2 linked regions of the Methylomagnum ishizawai genome follow. The protein of the gene in region 2 binds, or shares a complex with, the protein of the main gene of each other region. Links are inferred from orthologs where the notes say so. Each region holds a gene or a part of one and is shown on either strand. Other genes may lie near its edges.

Region 1 (5,339 bases), 890 kb from region 2 along the record:
CGGGCGCCGACTGCGGGGGTGGAGGTGGAGGGTGTCCCCTTTGGGCGTGGTGGGCGACGGTTTCAGTGGTGTCCGCCGCAGCAACCGGCGGCGGGCGCTTCTTCCCCTGGCTGCACGGTGCTTTTGCCCATCCCGGAATAGGCCGGGCACCAGCGCAGCTTGGCGGTGGCGACCAAGACGCCGCCGACGACCAGGAGCGGGATATTCGCCATGAACACCGATGCCAGCAAAGCGCCGATGCCCACGCCGTAGCGGATTTTCTGTTCTTGCAGGCCGATATTCAGTTCGCGCTGCGTCATGCGTTTGAAATCGAAGTTCATCGCCGGGCTCCTAGATTGAAACGCTAGATTTTCCTTGCTCGGGCCGGATGGCGCAAGCCGATTCCGGTAAAATGCTGCGATGAACATTCCAGCGATCATCGATTCCCTCAACCCGGCCCAGCGCGAGGCCGTGACTTCCCCTTGCCCGGCCTTGCTGGTCCTGGCCGGGGCCGGTAGCGGCAAGACCCGCGTGCTGGTGCATCGCATCGCTTGGCTGATGCAGGTGGAGGAGGTTTCCCCCCATGGCGTGCTGGCGGTCACTTTCACCAACAAGGCCGCCAACGAAATGCGCGGGCGCATCGAAGCGATGTTGTCCGCCCCGACCACCGGCATGTGGGTGGGCACGTTCCACGGTTTGGCCCACCGCCTGCTCAGGCGGCACGCGCGGGAAGCCAAACTGCCGGAGACCTTCCAGGTCCTCGATTCCGACGACCAATACCGCCTGATCCGCCGCTTGCTCAAGAGCCTGGAGTTGGACGAGGCCCGCTGGCCGCCGCGCCAAGTCCAGTGGTATATCAACGGCCATAAGGAAGAAGGCCGCCGTCCCCGCCATTTGCCCGAGTCCCCGGACCCGTTCGAGCGGCAGATGCTGAGGGTTTACCGGGCCTACGAGGAAGTCTGCGAACGTTCGGGGCTGGTGGATTTCGCCGAGCTATTGCTACGTGCCCATGAATTCCTGCGCGATACGCCCCCGGCGCTGGCGCATTATCAGGAGCGGTTCCAGCACGTCCTGGTCGACGAGTTCCAGGATACCAACCGGATCCAATACGCCTGGCTCAGGCTGCTGACCGAGCGCCACGAAAACCTGTTCGCGGTTGGCGACGACGACCAATCGATTTATAGCTGGCGCGGGGCCAGGGTCGAGAATCTCGCCCGGTTCCAGCAGGATTATCCCCAACACCGTTTGGTGCGCCTGGAACAGAATTATCGTTCCACCGGCCATATCCTCAACGCCGCCAACGCCTTGATCGCCCACAACCAAAGCCGTTTGGGCAAAACCCTGTGGACCCAGGGCAACGAAGGCGAGCCGATTGCGGTGTATACCGCCTTCAACGAGCAGGATGAAGCCTATTTCGTGGTCGAGCGCATCCGGCAATGGGCGGCGGAAGGCCATGCCCGGCGCGATGCGGCGATCCTTTACCGTTCCAATGCCCAGTCCCGCCAATTCGAGGAGAAATTGGTGGCCTTGGGCGTGCCCTACCGGGTCTATGGCGGCTTGCGCTTCTTCGAGCGGGCCGAGATCAAGGACGCCCTGGCCTATCTCCGCTTGATCGCCAACCGCGACGACGACGCTTCCTTCGAACGGGTGGTGAATACGCCGACCCGCGGCATCGGCACCAAGACCCTGGACCTGGTCCGCGATCTGGCCCGCGACCAGCGCCTGCCGCTGTGGCGGGCGGCGGAGCGGTTGTGCGGCGACGCGGCGGCCTTGCCCGCCCGCGCCCGCGCGCTCCTGGCCGGGTTCCTGCAACTCATCGAAAAGCTGGCCTACGACACCGCCGGACTGGCGCTCTGGGAGCGGGTGCAACGGGTCGTCCTGGGTTCCGGGCTCAGGGAGCATTATGAAAAGGAAAAGGGCGGGCAGGGCGAGGCCCGCCTGGAGAACCTCGACGAATTCATCAACGCCGCCCGCCAGTTCGAAACCGAACCGCAACTGGATTCGGAACTGCCCAAGCTGGATCAATTCCTCGCCCACGCGGCCTTGGAATCCGGCGATAACCGGGGCGACGAGGCCGACGATTGCGTGCAACTCATGACCCTGCACGCGGCCAAGGGCTTGGAATTCGATTTGGTGTTCGTGGTGGGTTTGGAGGAAGGCTTGTTTCCCAGCGTGCAGTCCATCGAGGATGTTGCCCGCCTGGAGGAGGAGCGCCGCCTGTGCTATGTGGGCATCACCCGCGCCAAGCGCAAGCTGTTCCTGACCCATGCCGAAACCCGGCGTCTCTATGGCAAGGAGACCTATCCCCGGCCTTCCCGGTTCTTGCGGGAGATACCCCAGGCCTATCGCCATGATGTGCGGATGAAGGGCAAGGCCACCCCTCCCAAATCCGCTGTTTCCGCTCCCGCCTTGGGTGCCCGCCCGGCGGGGCAAGGCGTCGGCGGATTCAGGGTGGGGCAACGGGTGCGCCATGCCAGTTTCGGCGTGGGCGTCATCCTCAAGTTCAAGGGCGATGGCGACAAGACCAGCGTCGAGGTGAATTTCGCCACGGCGGGCATCAAGGAGCTGATGCTGTTTTCGGCCCGTTTGCAACCGGTGTGAGGGCGGTCAGGCGTATTTCCGTAGCAGGGCTTTGATGGCCGATAGCGCCCAGGCCGCTCCCTGCCTGCCGTGCCTGACCAGCCATGAAGCCAGGGGACGCGCCCTGGCCGCGAGACGCCGGATATCCGCCCATAGCGGCCCGAACTCCACCGGCATATCGCGTACCCGGCCCCGGCGGACCAGCCAGCCCAGTACGCCGCTGGCGAATAGCAAGGCGGGGGCCAGGCCGGCGAGAAACCACAGGAGCCGGCCTCCCGTGCCCCAGATTTCCCCGGTATGCAGCGGCCACAGCCAAGTCATCGTGGTTTCCCCCGCGCCGAACCGGGCGGGATTGCGGACCTCGCGGATTTGGCCGCTGTACTGGTCCACCCAGACCGTGGTGAGCGGATGGCGCCGGTTCACTTCCCAGGGCTGCCGCAGCGAGACGCGGTAGGTGCCGGTTTCCCCCTCGGGCGTCGCCACCCGCCGCACCTCCGCGTGCGGGAACGGGCCACGGGCCAATAGCACCGCCTCGTCCAACCCGACCGGCCTGTCGTTGGGCATGGCGGTGCTGCGGACGGTGGGGCCGTCGTCGTCGTGGCCCATGCCGGAGGTTCCCAACAGCGATTCCGGTACCCGCGGGAAGGCCAGGCCGAATCCCGTGCAAGCCTGGGCCAGCAAGGGCAGGGCGATGGCGAGCCCGAACAGCCGGTGTCCGTCCAGGGCCAGCCGGCCCAGGCGCAACCCGCCGCCCGGCTTGGTCCCGCCCAACCCCGCCAATCCCAGCCACAGGCCGGAAATCACCGTCAGCACGAGCGCCACTCCCAGTCCGCCCACCCAGTTCCAGCCCGTGCGGCCCAGGCCGAGTTGCGTATGCCAGTCCGAGAGGCGGGTGGCCGCCGTCCCGCCCCAGAAACGGCTGGCGACGATTTCCGCCGTATAGGGATTCACCGACACCATCAACGGCGCGTAGAGCCGGCCTTGGGTTTCCTCGGGATTTTCATACCAGGCGGTTAACAGGCCGTCCGGGGTGCGGGGCAGTTCCAGCGTCCAGCTTCCGGGCCTCCGGGGGTGCGCGGCCCGTACCGCTGCCAGGATATGGCCTAGCGGAAGTGGTGGGTCTTTGGGACGGTCGATGGATAGCCGGGGGTCCAGCCATAAATCCAAGGCCGGACCATAAAGGGCGAGGGCGCCGCTCAGCCCGATCAGCGCGAAGAACAGCCCGAAGGGGATGGCCAGCCAGCGATGGATTTTCGGACAGGGGCGGTGGGGGTGCGGGGGTTTATCGTTCATGGCGGGGAGCGGGGGCGGCGGGAAGGAGATAGCTTATCCCATCCCCGCCCGTTCCGGTCCGGGGGATAACCAGGTGGTCGGGGCGGCGTTGGAAAAGGTCGCGACCGGTGGACGAGATCGCCCGATACCGGCGGAGTTTGCCGATATTCAAAGGGAAGCGCGCCCGTGACCGGGCTTCAAACTCATGGTATCTATAAGGCCAACCATCCGTTTATAATGCCTCGATAGCAGGTTGGGTGTAAGAGGGTTCTCCATGAAAGGTGGAGTTGCATCCGCTGGGAATGCCAATGTGTCGCGACAGGAAACTCTCTATTCCATTTGGCGGCATGCCCCCTTATACTACAAGCACTAGCGGCCATCCAGCCCCGACTCGCTTGGGGCTGCACCCACTTCTCAGGACATTAGATAGGGGAAAGACGTGAAAATGAGCAATACGACGACGGGTTTATTGGCGGCGGCGCTGCTGCTGTCCAGTCCCTTGGCTTCGGCGGAGTCCAAATATCCGGCGGCGGATTTCGAGCCGCAGGTCATCACCCGCGATGCCGATCTGATCTCCAAGCACGACCAAGCCGCCAAGGAGCGCGAAGCCGCCGAACAGGCGAAGCAGGCGAAGCGCAGCCAAGCCGTCGCGTCGTCGGCGGTGTCCAAGTCGTCGGAAGCCGAAGCCGATTCCACCCCAGCCAGTTCCGCCGAGCCCGCGGTGACCACCGAAGGTGGCTCTTCGATGGATAATTTCCCCGTCGCCCTGGTCGTTTTCGCCTTGGCGGGCTTGGTATTCTGGAGTACCAAACGGCCCAAGGGGCAGGAAGTCCGTTATAGCGCCGCTCCCGTCGCGCCCGCGGGTACCGTGGGCGGCGAAACCGGGGTTGCCAAGTACCTGAAGGAACTCGAAGCTTCCGCCCGCAAAGCGGCCGGCACCGGGGTTGCCCGCTATCTCAAGAATCTCGAAGCCAATGCCGCTCCCAAAACTCCCGAAACCGGCGTGGCCAAGTATATCAAAAGCAATAGGCTCTAAAACCACGGTGCCGAGCAATACCCGGATAGCAGGGTTGTTGGCAGGTTCCGGGGGTTTCGACTCGAATCGGAATCATTGATGCGATAACCAATATCGCGCTTAATCAAAGTTATATCGGAGTACATATCATGGCGGAGCTAAGCGGAGTAGCTAAGTATATTAAAAACCTGGAGTCGTCTGAAAAGAAAGTCGTCGAGACCGGGGTAGCCAAGTATATTAGGGACCTGGAGGCTTCCGCGAAAAAGTCGGCCGAGACGGGAGTTGCTAGGTATATCAAGAATCTTAATAAAGCTGGGTGAAAATTGCTTGCGAGCCTAGGCATCGAAGCGATGTGCCAACAGCTTAATTAAGGCGATGGCCTACGCGCTACACAGTTAGGAGTTGACATTTGCCTGAGATAGGGCGATGCATTTCTAAGCATAAAACCTGTAACCAACCATAACCAATCGGAGCATACACCATGGCAAGACCG
Region 2 (7,647 bases):
CGGCGGCAGGCAATCCATCGAACTCTGAGCCCCCGCGCGGACGGCCCCGCCGGGCGTTGCCACCCGGCGGGGCCGTCGTCGTTTCCTGGACGTTGGCGCGGAACCCCGATCCCGCCCCCCGCCCGCTACTTGGCCAAGCTGGGATCGATCCAGCCCTGCTCCGCGAAATACTTGCCCAAGGCCTTGGCGACCTCGTCGGCCATGCCCTTGGCCTGCTGCGCCGAGGAGGATTTGTAGTTCTTGACCGTGCCGATGGCCGCGTTGGTCGCCACCACCGCCGCCGTGCCGGCCCCGGCGGCGGCACCGACCGGACCCATGACCGCCGCGCCCGGCATCTTGCCGCTGTCGGCATGGGCGTCGAAGCCGATCAATTGCTGATAGCCCTGGTTGGTCGGGGCCATCACGCTGACATTGGCGTCGATGGAGGATTGCCCCGCGCCGAAGCCGATGACCGTCCGCTTCAAACGGCTGCCCTCGTCGATGTTGACGAATTGCCCCGTCACCAGGATCGACCCCGGATTCAGCGGCATATTCTGGTCGGCCCGGATCGCGTTCAAACCCCAGGACTGGAGTTTCACCGTCAGCTCGGTCGCCAGGGCGTCGGCCACTTCCCGGCCGATCTGCATTTCCTCGGCGGTGGGGTCGGTGTTCTGGAACTTGGACAGCAGGCCGGAACCGGCCTTGACCTCGGAGGGACTCACGGCGAAGTTGTAGATCAACACCTGCTGCGGCCTGGGCAGGCCGGAAGTGGCGATTTCGGTGGTGTTCTTGATCTTGGCGCCGGCGCAACCGGCCAGCCCCAGGACCGCGAAGGCCAGGACCAAGGATTTGAGCGGGGACAGGGAACGCATGGATGCCTCGTTTTGGTTATGGTGGTGGAGGGATGGTGTGCCCATCATGGGGAGGTCGACCGCGAGAAAGCCGCCACGGTCGGCGCGGTTTGGTTGAAGGTCAGGGCCACGTCCGCCGCCCCCGGCTGGTCGATGGGCACGCCGCAAGGCGAACCCGCGCAAACAGCCAGGTCGGGATTGGCGTAGACGCCGACCTCGGGATCGTAATAGCTCATGATGTCACCGAATCGACCGGGGACGCCATAGCCATACGAATAAGGGAATTTGCCGGGGGTGGTGGCGTGGGCGCGGTCGTGGGTGGCCCCCATGACGTGGCCGATCTCGTGGGCCAGGGCGTAGTCCGAACAGTAATAGCCGCCCGCCGCGCCATAGCCCACCACGGCGAACGCCTGGTCGGCGGTGAGCGGGGTGTCGCCGCCGCCATCGACCCAGGCGATGCCGCAGTTGCCGCCCTGGCTCTGCGGTTTGAAGGGCCGGACCAAGGCCACCACATCCGCCCCGTATTGGGCGCGCAGGCGCGGAATATTGCGGAAGCCCTTGCCGGCATAGGTCAGCCGGTCCAGGGCGGCGGCGTTGGGGGTACGGTCGGCGTACCCGACCTTCTGGGCCGCGGCCAAGCGGAACAAGGCGTTCACCTGGCTATCCGCCAAGGCTTGGTTCGCCAGCGCCATGAGCTGGTTCAAGCGGGTGGCGACCCCGGTGTTGCCCATCCCGGCGGTATAGAGCAGCAGCACGTCGATGAGGCTCTTGCCATCCTGGGTGGCGGTGGTATCGGCGGGCTGGGTCGAACCCCCACCATCCCGCACCTTGACCTTCGCCCCCGCGCCCACCGCGGATTGCGGCAACGGCCCGGTCGCGCCGATACCGCTGGACACCGGGCTTTCGTCGCCCTCGAAACCGCCGTTCTGCAAACCCGAGTCATCCATATCGACCAACCATTGGCCGCCGCCCTCGTCCGATTCCAGCTTGTACAGCCCGCCGGGGGTCAGGATTTGCCCGGCCAAGGCCCCATCGTCGCCCAAGGTCAACAGCGCCCGGTAGCGGCCTTGCGGACCGTCGAGATAGCCGACCCAGGTCAGGTCGCCGTTGCCGTGTTTCCAGGCGTTGTCGTGGACCAAGGCATAGCGGCCATCGGGCAGGTTGGCATAGAGGCGCTCGCCCTTCTTCATATTCCTGAGGCGCCGGGCGGGCACCTCGATGGGATAGACCGAACCCGGCGCGTAAATGCGGTACTGGGCCGGGACGGACCGGCCGGGACGGTAGGCGAACAACTCGTCCAGGGCCGGTGCGGCGGCGGGTACCCGCCCATCGCCGTTGCGCCCGGTGACATTGACCTCGGTCAGTTTGCCGCTGGCCGACCAGGTGCCGGCGTAGTTATAGCCGCGCAGCAGGTGGCGGATGATATCGGGCCAGGCGGTGCCTTCGGGTTGGGCCTGGACGCGGTCCTGGGCGATCTCCGGCGCGATACGGAAACGCACGCCGGAGGGAACCGAAATGTCTTGCAGCAGGACTTGGAGGGATTTGGGGGCGGCATTCCCGGCCTGGACCGGGACGGCGGCGGGGACCGGAACCCCGGCCAGGGCGGTCAACAGGCCGATAATCCAGGCGATTCGATGGCGCATGGCGGAGACTCCTGAATAGCGCGAATCCTGGGATTATAGCCTTGCGGCGGATGGTTTTGGGGGAAGGGGAATCCAGGGCCGCCGGGCCCGGATGGAACGCGGCGCGATCCGGGAGCCAGTACGGAGCGCCGTAGCGTTCCCGGATTCCGCCACGCCGCAACCGGGCCAAGGGCCTTGCCGCTCAGCCGGGAAGATGCCAGCCCGGATCGCCGTCGAGGGAATATTTCTTGGCGCGGAAGCGGTTCAAGGTCGCCACCGCCTCGTCCAGGTCGGTATGGCAACGGTTCACCCAGTCCTCGCCCCAGTAGAAATTGCAACTGGTCTCGGCCCGCAGCAAACGCCAGTGGGCGGACTCCAACTCATAGCGCTCCTGGTCGCCCAGTTCGCGCTCGGCGGCTTCGGTCAGCGCCTCGTGGACCTGGGCGCTCACCTTCTCGACCCGCGCCAGCGAATCCTTCTGCGCCTGCGAGCCGGTCCATTGGACGAAATCGTTGCCATGGTGCCAGCCGGTGTTCCACGCCCCGGTCTTCACCCGCACCTCGCCCACGGCCCCGTGCTTATCCAGATAGTCCTTGATGAAGGTGGGCCGGATCAGGCTGTCCTTGCGGGCCTCGTCCAGGAGTTCGCGGTAGAACGCGCCCCAGAAATTGACCTCGTTCTGGGTGTTGCGGAACCAGCCGCCGTTCTCGCCATCGGTGCAGGTGACGACCAACGGCTCGAAATCGCACCACTGGGTGCGCTGGGCCACTTCCTTCACGAACCAGATGTAATCCATGCCCGACTCCTGGGCGTCGGACAATTCGCGGTCGCGCACGATGACGATGATCTCGTCGTCGCCATGGCGGGCGATATGCGGCCGATAGCGCAATTCGTGCCAATCCATGGGCGTGACCGGCTCCACATGCTCGCTGTCCACGATCACATAGCGGTAGCCGAATTTCTTCAGCAGCGGAATCAGTTCCATGGAAAACCCCATTTCCGGCGGCCAGAACCCCTGGAATCCATTGCGCCAGAACAAATGCCGGGCGATACCCTGCCAGCGGGCGATATGCTCGTCGCGGTCGGCCTCGGGAATCAGGGGGAATACCGGGTGGTAATACCCGGTGCCCAAAACGTCGATGATCCGTTCGTTCTGGAGATGCCATAACAGGGAGCCGCAATCGATGATGCCATAGACACTGCTTTGGAATTCGGGATTGGACAGGGTTTCCAGCAGGGTTCCGGAAAGGGAAAGATGGACCCTGGCGACATCCTCGTAACCCCACAGGAACCTCGGGATGCGGTCGTAGGCATAGAGGATTTCGCGAGCTTCCCAGGGTTGTTCCGCGAGGAGATGTTCGAGGTTGCCGGGCGGCTGGTGGAGGTTGAGGACCAGGGCGTGATGGATGATGGACATAGCGGCTCGCTAGGATGGGATTCTGAAAGGACTTCCACCGCTATTATGCCGGGCGCGGGTAGCGCTTGTGACAAGGGCAAGCCTTGTCGGAAACCGAACAATCTTTTTCCCGAAGCGAGCCATTGGGCGATGCGGGCCCCAACCCGCCTGGGACAGGGTATCTCCCGGTCCCGCCCCGGATATTGGCCGGATTACCGGACCATAAACAGCGCATTAACCCGCCCGTTAGGACCAAGCGGGAATCCAGCCCCGGAGGCCGGATGCGAGCCGGAGCGCGGATATGGATTTACACCGTACAATCCGGGCGACAGGCCAAGGCTTGCGTTCCCATCCGATCCGGGACTAGGCGCCGCCGGCGAAAACCTCGGCCTGGATGCGCTGGATTTCATCCCGGAGCCGGGCCGCTTCCTCGAACCGCAATTCCTTGGCGTGGGCGTACATTTGCTCTTCCAACTGCTTGATGAGCTTGGCCGCGTCCTTGGGTTGCACCGCGCGATAACCGGCCTGGGGTTCGGCCACCTTGGCGGCGGACCGGGTTGGCGTCCCCGCCGCGCCGGGAATCGGCACTTCCAGGATATCCACCACCCGCTTGACGATGCTTTTCGGCACCTGCCCGGTTGCGAGGTTGTGGGCGATTTGCTTGGCGCGGCGGCGTTCGGTTTCCTCCAGGGCGCGGGCGATGGAGCCGGTGAGGGTGTCGGCGTAGAGGATGGCCTTGCCATGGACGTTGCGGGCGGCGCGGCCTATGGTCTGGATCAAGGAGCCGGTCGAGCGCAGGAAGCCTTCCTTGTCGGCGTCGAGGATGGCGACCAGGGACACCTCGGGGATATCCAGCCCTTCGCGCAAGAGGTTGATGCCGACCAGCACCGCGAACTTGCCGAGCCTCAGGTCGCGGATGATTTCGACCCGCTCCACCGTTTCCACGTCCGAGTGCAAATAGCGCACGGCGACCCCGTGTTCATACAGGTATTCGGTCAAATCCTCGGCCATGCGCTTGGTCAGCGTGGTCACCAAGACCCGCTCGTTCTTGGCGACGCGCTGGCGGATTTCCGAGAGCAAATCCTGCACCTGGTTCAACACCGGGCGGATTTCGACCTCCGGGTCCACCAGGCCGGTCGGGCGCACCACCTGCTCGACGATGGCCCCGGAATGCTTGAGTTCGTAGGGTCCGGGCGTGGCCGAAACATAGATGCGGCGCGGGGCGCGTTCCTCGAACTCCTCGAACTGCAAAGGCCGGTTATCCAGCGCCGAAGGCAGGCGGAAGCCATATTCCACCAGGGTTTCCTTGCGCGAACGGTCGCCCCGGTACATCGCGCCCAGTTGGGGGATGGTGACATGGCTTTCGTCGATCACGACCAGGGCCTCGGCGGGCAGGTAGTCGAACAAGGTCGGCGGCGGCTCGCCCGGCCCGCGCCCCGAAAGATAGCGCGAGTAGTTCTCGATGCCGGGGCAATAACCCACTTCCAGCATGATTTCCAAATCGAACAAGGTGCGCTGCTCCAGGCGTTGGGCCTCGACCAGCTTATGGGCATCGCGCAATTCATCCAGCCGCGCCTTCAAATCCAGCTTGATCTGGTCGATGGCTTCCAGGATTTTTTCGCGCGGGGTGACGTAATGGGTCTTGGGGAACACGGTGTAGCGGGCGATGCGGGCCAGGATCGCGCCGGTCAGGGGATCGAACAGCGACAGGCGCTCGATTTCGCCGTCGAACAATTCGATGCGGAGGGCTTCGCGCTCGGATTCCGCCGGGAACACATCGACCACCTCGCCCCGCGCCCGGAAAGTGGCGCGGCGCAATTCGGTATCGTTGCGGGTGTATTGGAGTTCGGCGAGGCGGCGCAGCAGGGTGCGCTGGTCGATCATATCGCCGCGCACCAAGTGCAGCACCATGCTGAAATACGAGGCCGGTTCGCCCAGGCCGTAGATGGCCGACACCGTCGCCACGATCACGGTATCGCGCCGCTCGATCAGCGCCTTGGTGGCCGACAGCCGCATCTGCTCGATATGCTCGTTGAGCGAGGCATCCTTCTGGATATAGGTATCGGAGGACGGGACGTAGGCTTCGGGCTGGTAATAATCGTAATAGGAAACAAAGTATTCCACCGAGTTTTCCGGGAAGAATTCCTTCATCTCGCCATAGAGCTGGGCGGCCAGGGTTTTGTTGGGGGCCAGGATCAAGGTGGGTAATTGGGTGGCCTGGATCACCTGGGAAACGGTATAGGTCTTGCCCGAGCCGGTGACCCCGAGCAAGGTCTGGTGCAACAAGCCGTCATTCACGCCCCGAACCAGCTGGCGGATGGCCTCGGGCTGGTCGCCCGCCGGTTGAAATGGGCTATGCAGGCGGAACGGCTTGCCCTGGATCGGCTGTTGCGGGAGGGATTCGTCTAGCAAGGGTTTGATCGGCATGGTGGTGCGCTACCTAATAAACGCGGGTGGATCGGATGGGTGGATGCCCCGATATTAGGCGGAAACCGCCCGGAATGGTTTGCGCCGGGACCGCGGCCTCCATACTCGACAGCCCCGCCCCGCATGGCTATCCTCTCGGTTTTTCCACGCCCTCGCACGACAAGCGCCCACGATGAACATCAGACTCTCCGACCGCGTACAATCCATCAAGCCCTCCCCCACCCTGGCCGTCACCGCCCGCGCCGCCGCCATGCGGGCCGCCGGCAAGGATATCGTGGGACTCGGGGCCGGCGAACCCGATTTCGACACCCCGGAACACATCAAACAGGCGGCGATAGCGGCCATCAATTCGGGTTTCACCAAATACACCGCCGTGGACGGCACGCCCGGCCTCAAACAGGCCATCGTCGCGAAGTTCAAGCGGGAAAACGGCTTCGACTACACGCCCAAGCAAATCCTGGTGTCCTGCGGCGGCAAGCAGAGCTTCTACAACCTGGCCCAAGCCCTGTTGAACCCCGGCGACGAGGTCATCATCCCGGCCCCGTATTGGGTGTCCTATCCCGACATGGCGCTGCTGGCGGGAGGCGTCCCGGTCATCGTCGAGGCCACCCAGGCCCAGCGCTTCAAGATCACCGCCGAGCAACTCGCCGCCGCCATCACCCCGAAAACCCGGCTGTTCGTCATCAACAGCCCGTCCAATCCCACCGGCATGGCCTATAGCGCCGACGAACTCAAGGCGCTGGGCGAGGTGCTGCGCCAGCACCCGGACATCGTCATCGCCACCGACGACATGTACGAACACATCGTGTGGAACGGCGCTTTCGTCAACATCCTCAATGTCTGCCCGGACCTCTACGACCGCACCATGGTCCTGAACGGCGTCTCCAAGGCCTATTCCATGACCGGTTGGCGCATCGGCTACACGGCCGGCCCCGAAAAGCTGATCGAGGCCATGACCAACATCCAGTCGCAAAGTACCTCCAACCCGACCTCGATTTCCCAGGTCGCCGCCGAGGTCGGCCTGAACGGCGATCAAGCTTTCATCGGCGAAATGGTGAAAGCCTTCAAGCAGCGCCACGATTACGTGGTGGCCGAATTGAACACCATCCCCGGCGTGGATTGCCTGCCGACCGACGGCACCTTCTACGTGCTGCCCAATGTGCAGGGCGTCATCGACCGGCTGGATGGCATCGCCGACGACCTGGGCCTGGCCGAATTCCTGATCGAGCAAGGCGGGGTGGCCGTGGTGCCGGGGTCGGCCTTCGGAGCTCCGGGCTGCATGAGGTTGTCCATCGCCACCAGCCTGGCCAACCTGGAGAAAGCGCTGGGCCGCATCAAGCAAGCCCTGGCCTAAGGCCATAAACGCAACGGG

Evidence for each region. The genes of interacting proteins can lie anywhere in the genome.
Region 1: the proteins of uvrB (region 2) and uvrD are in contact, whole or in part, in a crystal structure (PDB 7EGT), measured with the Thermus thermophilus proteins. The link is inferred for Methylomagnum ishizawai from one-to-one orthologs. Residues at the interface, in WP_096411307.1 of Thermus thermophilus: Glu23, Leu25, Arg26, Asp27, Gly28, Glu29, Arg30, Phe31, Arg55, Glu326, Asp327, Phe328, Glu379, Ser382, Gln383, His398, Gly400, Arg401; in WP_096412145.1 of Thermus thermophilus: His654, Arg656, Phe657, Gln666, Asp668, Glu669, Lys680, Arg681, Leu682, Ser683, Lys685, Tyr686, Ala687.

Annotation. Positions count from the first base shown.
Region 1 is NZ_AP019783.1:737,676-743,014, forward strand. Bases 1-2,989 are described here. They hold uvrD (DNA helicase II), read left to right. Parts: upstream 1-399; coding sequence 400-2,580; downstream 2,581-2,989. Other genes in these bases: K5658_RS03265 (YgaP family membrane protein), read right to left, coding at 63-320; K5658_RS03275 (PepSY-associated TM helix domain-containing protein), read right to left, coding at 2,587-2,989. In the rest of the region: more of K5658_RS03275, read right to left, coding at 2,990-3,852; K5658_RS03280 (hypothetical protein), read left to right, coding at 4,277-4,867; hxlA (3-hexulose-6-phosphate synthase), read left to right, coding at 5,328-5,339. UniProt on the Escherichia coli protein: A helicase with DNA-dependent ATPase activity. Unwinds DNA duplexes with 3'-5' polarity. Translocates on single-stranded DNA with 3'-5' polarity. Initiates unwinding more efficiently from a nicked substrate than double-stranded DNA.
Region 2 is NZ_AP019783.1:1,625,940-1,633,586, reverse strand. The notes cover bases 3,744-6,690. They hold uvrB (excinuclease ABC subunit UvrB), read right to left. Parts: upstream 6,276-6,690; coding sequence 4,212-6,275; downstream 3,744-4,211. Other genes in these bases: K5658_RS07515 (pyridoxal phosphate-dependent aminotransferase), read left to right, coding at 6,448-6,690; K5658_RS07525 (polysaccharide deacetylase family protein), read right to left, coding at 3,744-3,869. Outside these bases: K5658_RS07540 (hypothetical protein), read left to right, coding at 1-28; K5658_RS07535 (DUF4410 domain-containing protein), read right to left, coding at 126-851; K5658_RS07530 (reprolysin-like metallopeptidase), read right to left, coding at 896-2,473; more of K5658_RS07525, read right to left, coding at 2,655-3,743; more of K5658_RS07515, read left to right, coding at 6,691-7,629. UniProt on the Escherichia coli protein: The UvrABC repair system catalyzes the recognition and processing of DNA lesions. A damage recognition complex composed of 2 UvrA and 2 UvrB subunits scans DNA for abnormalities.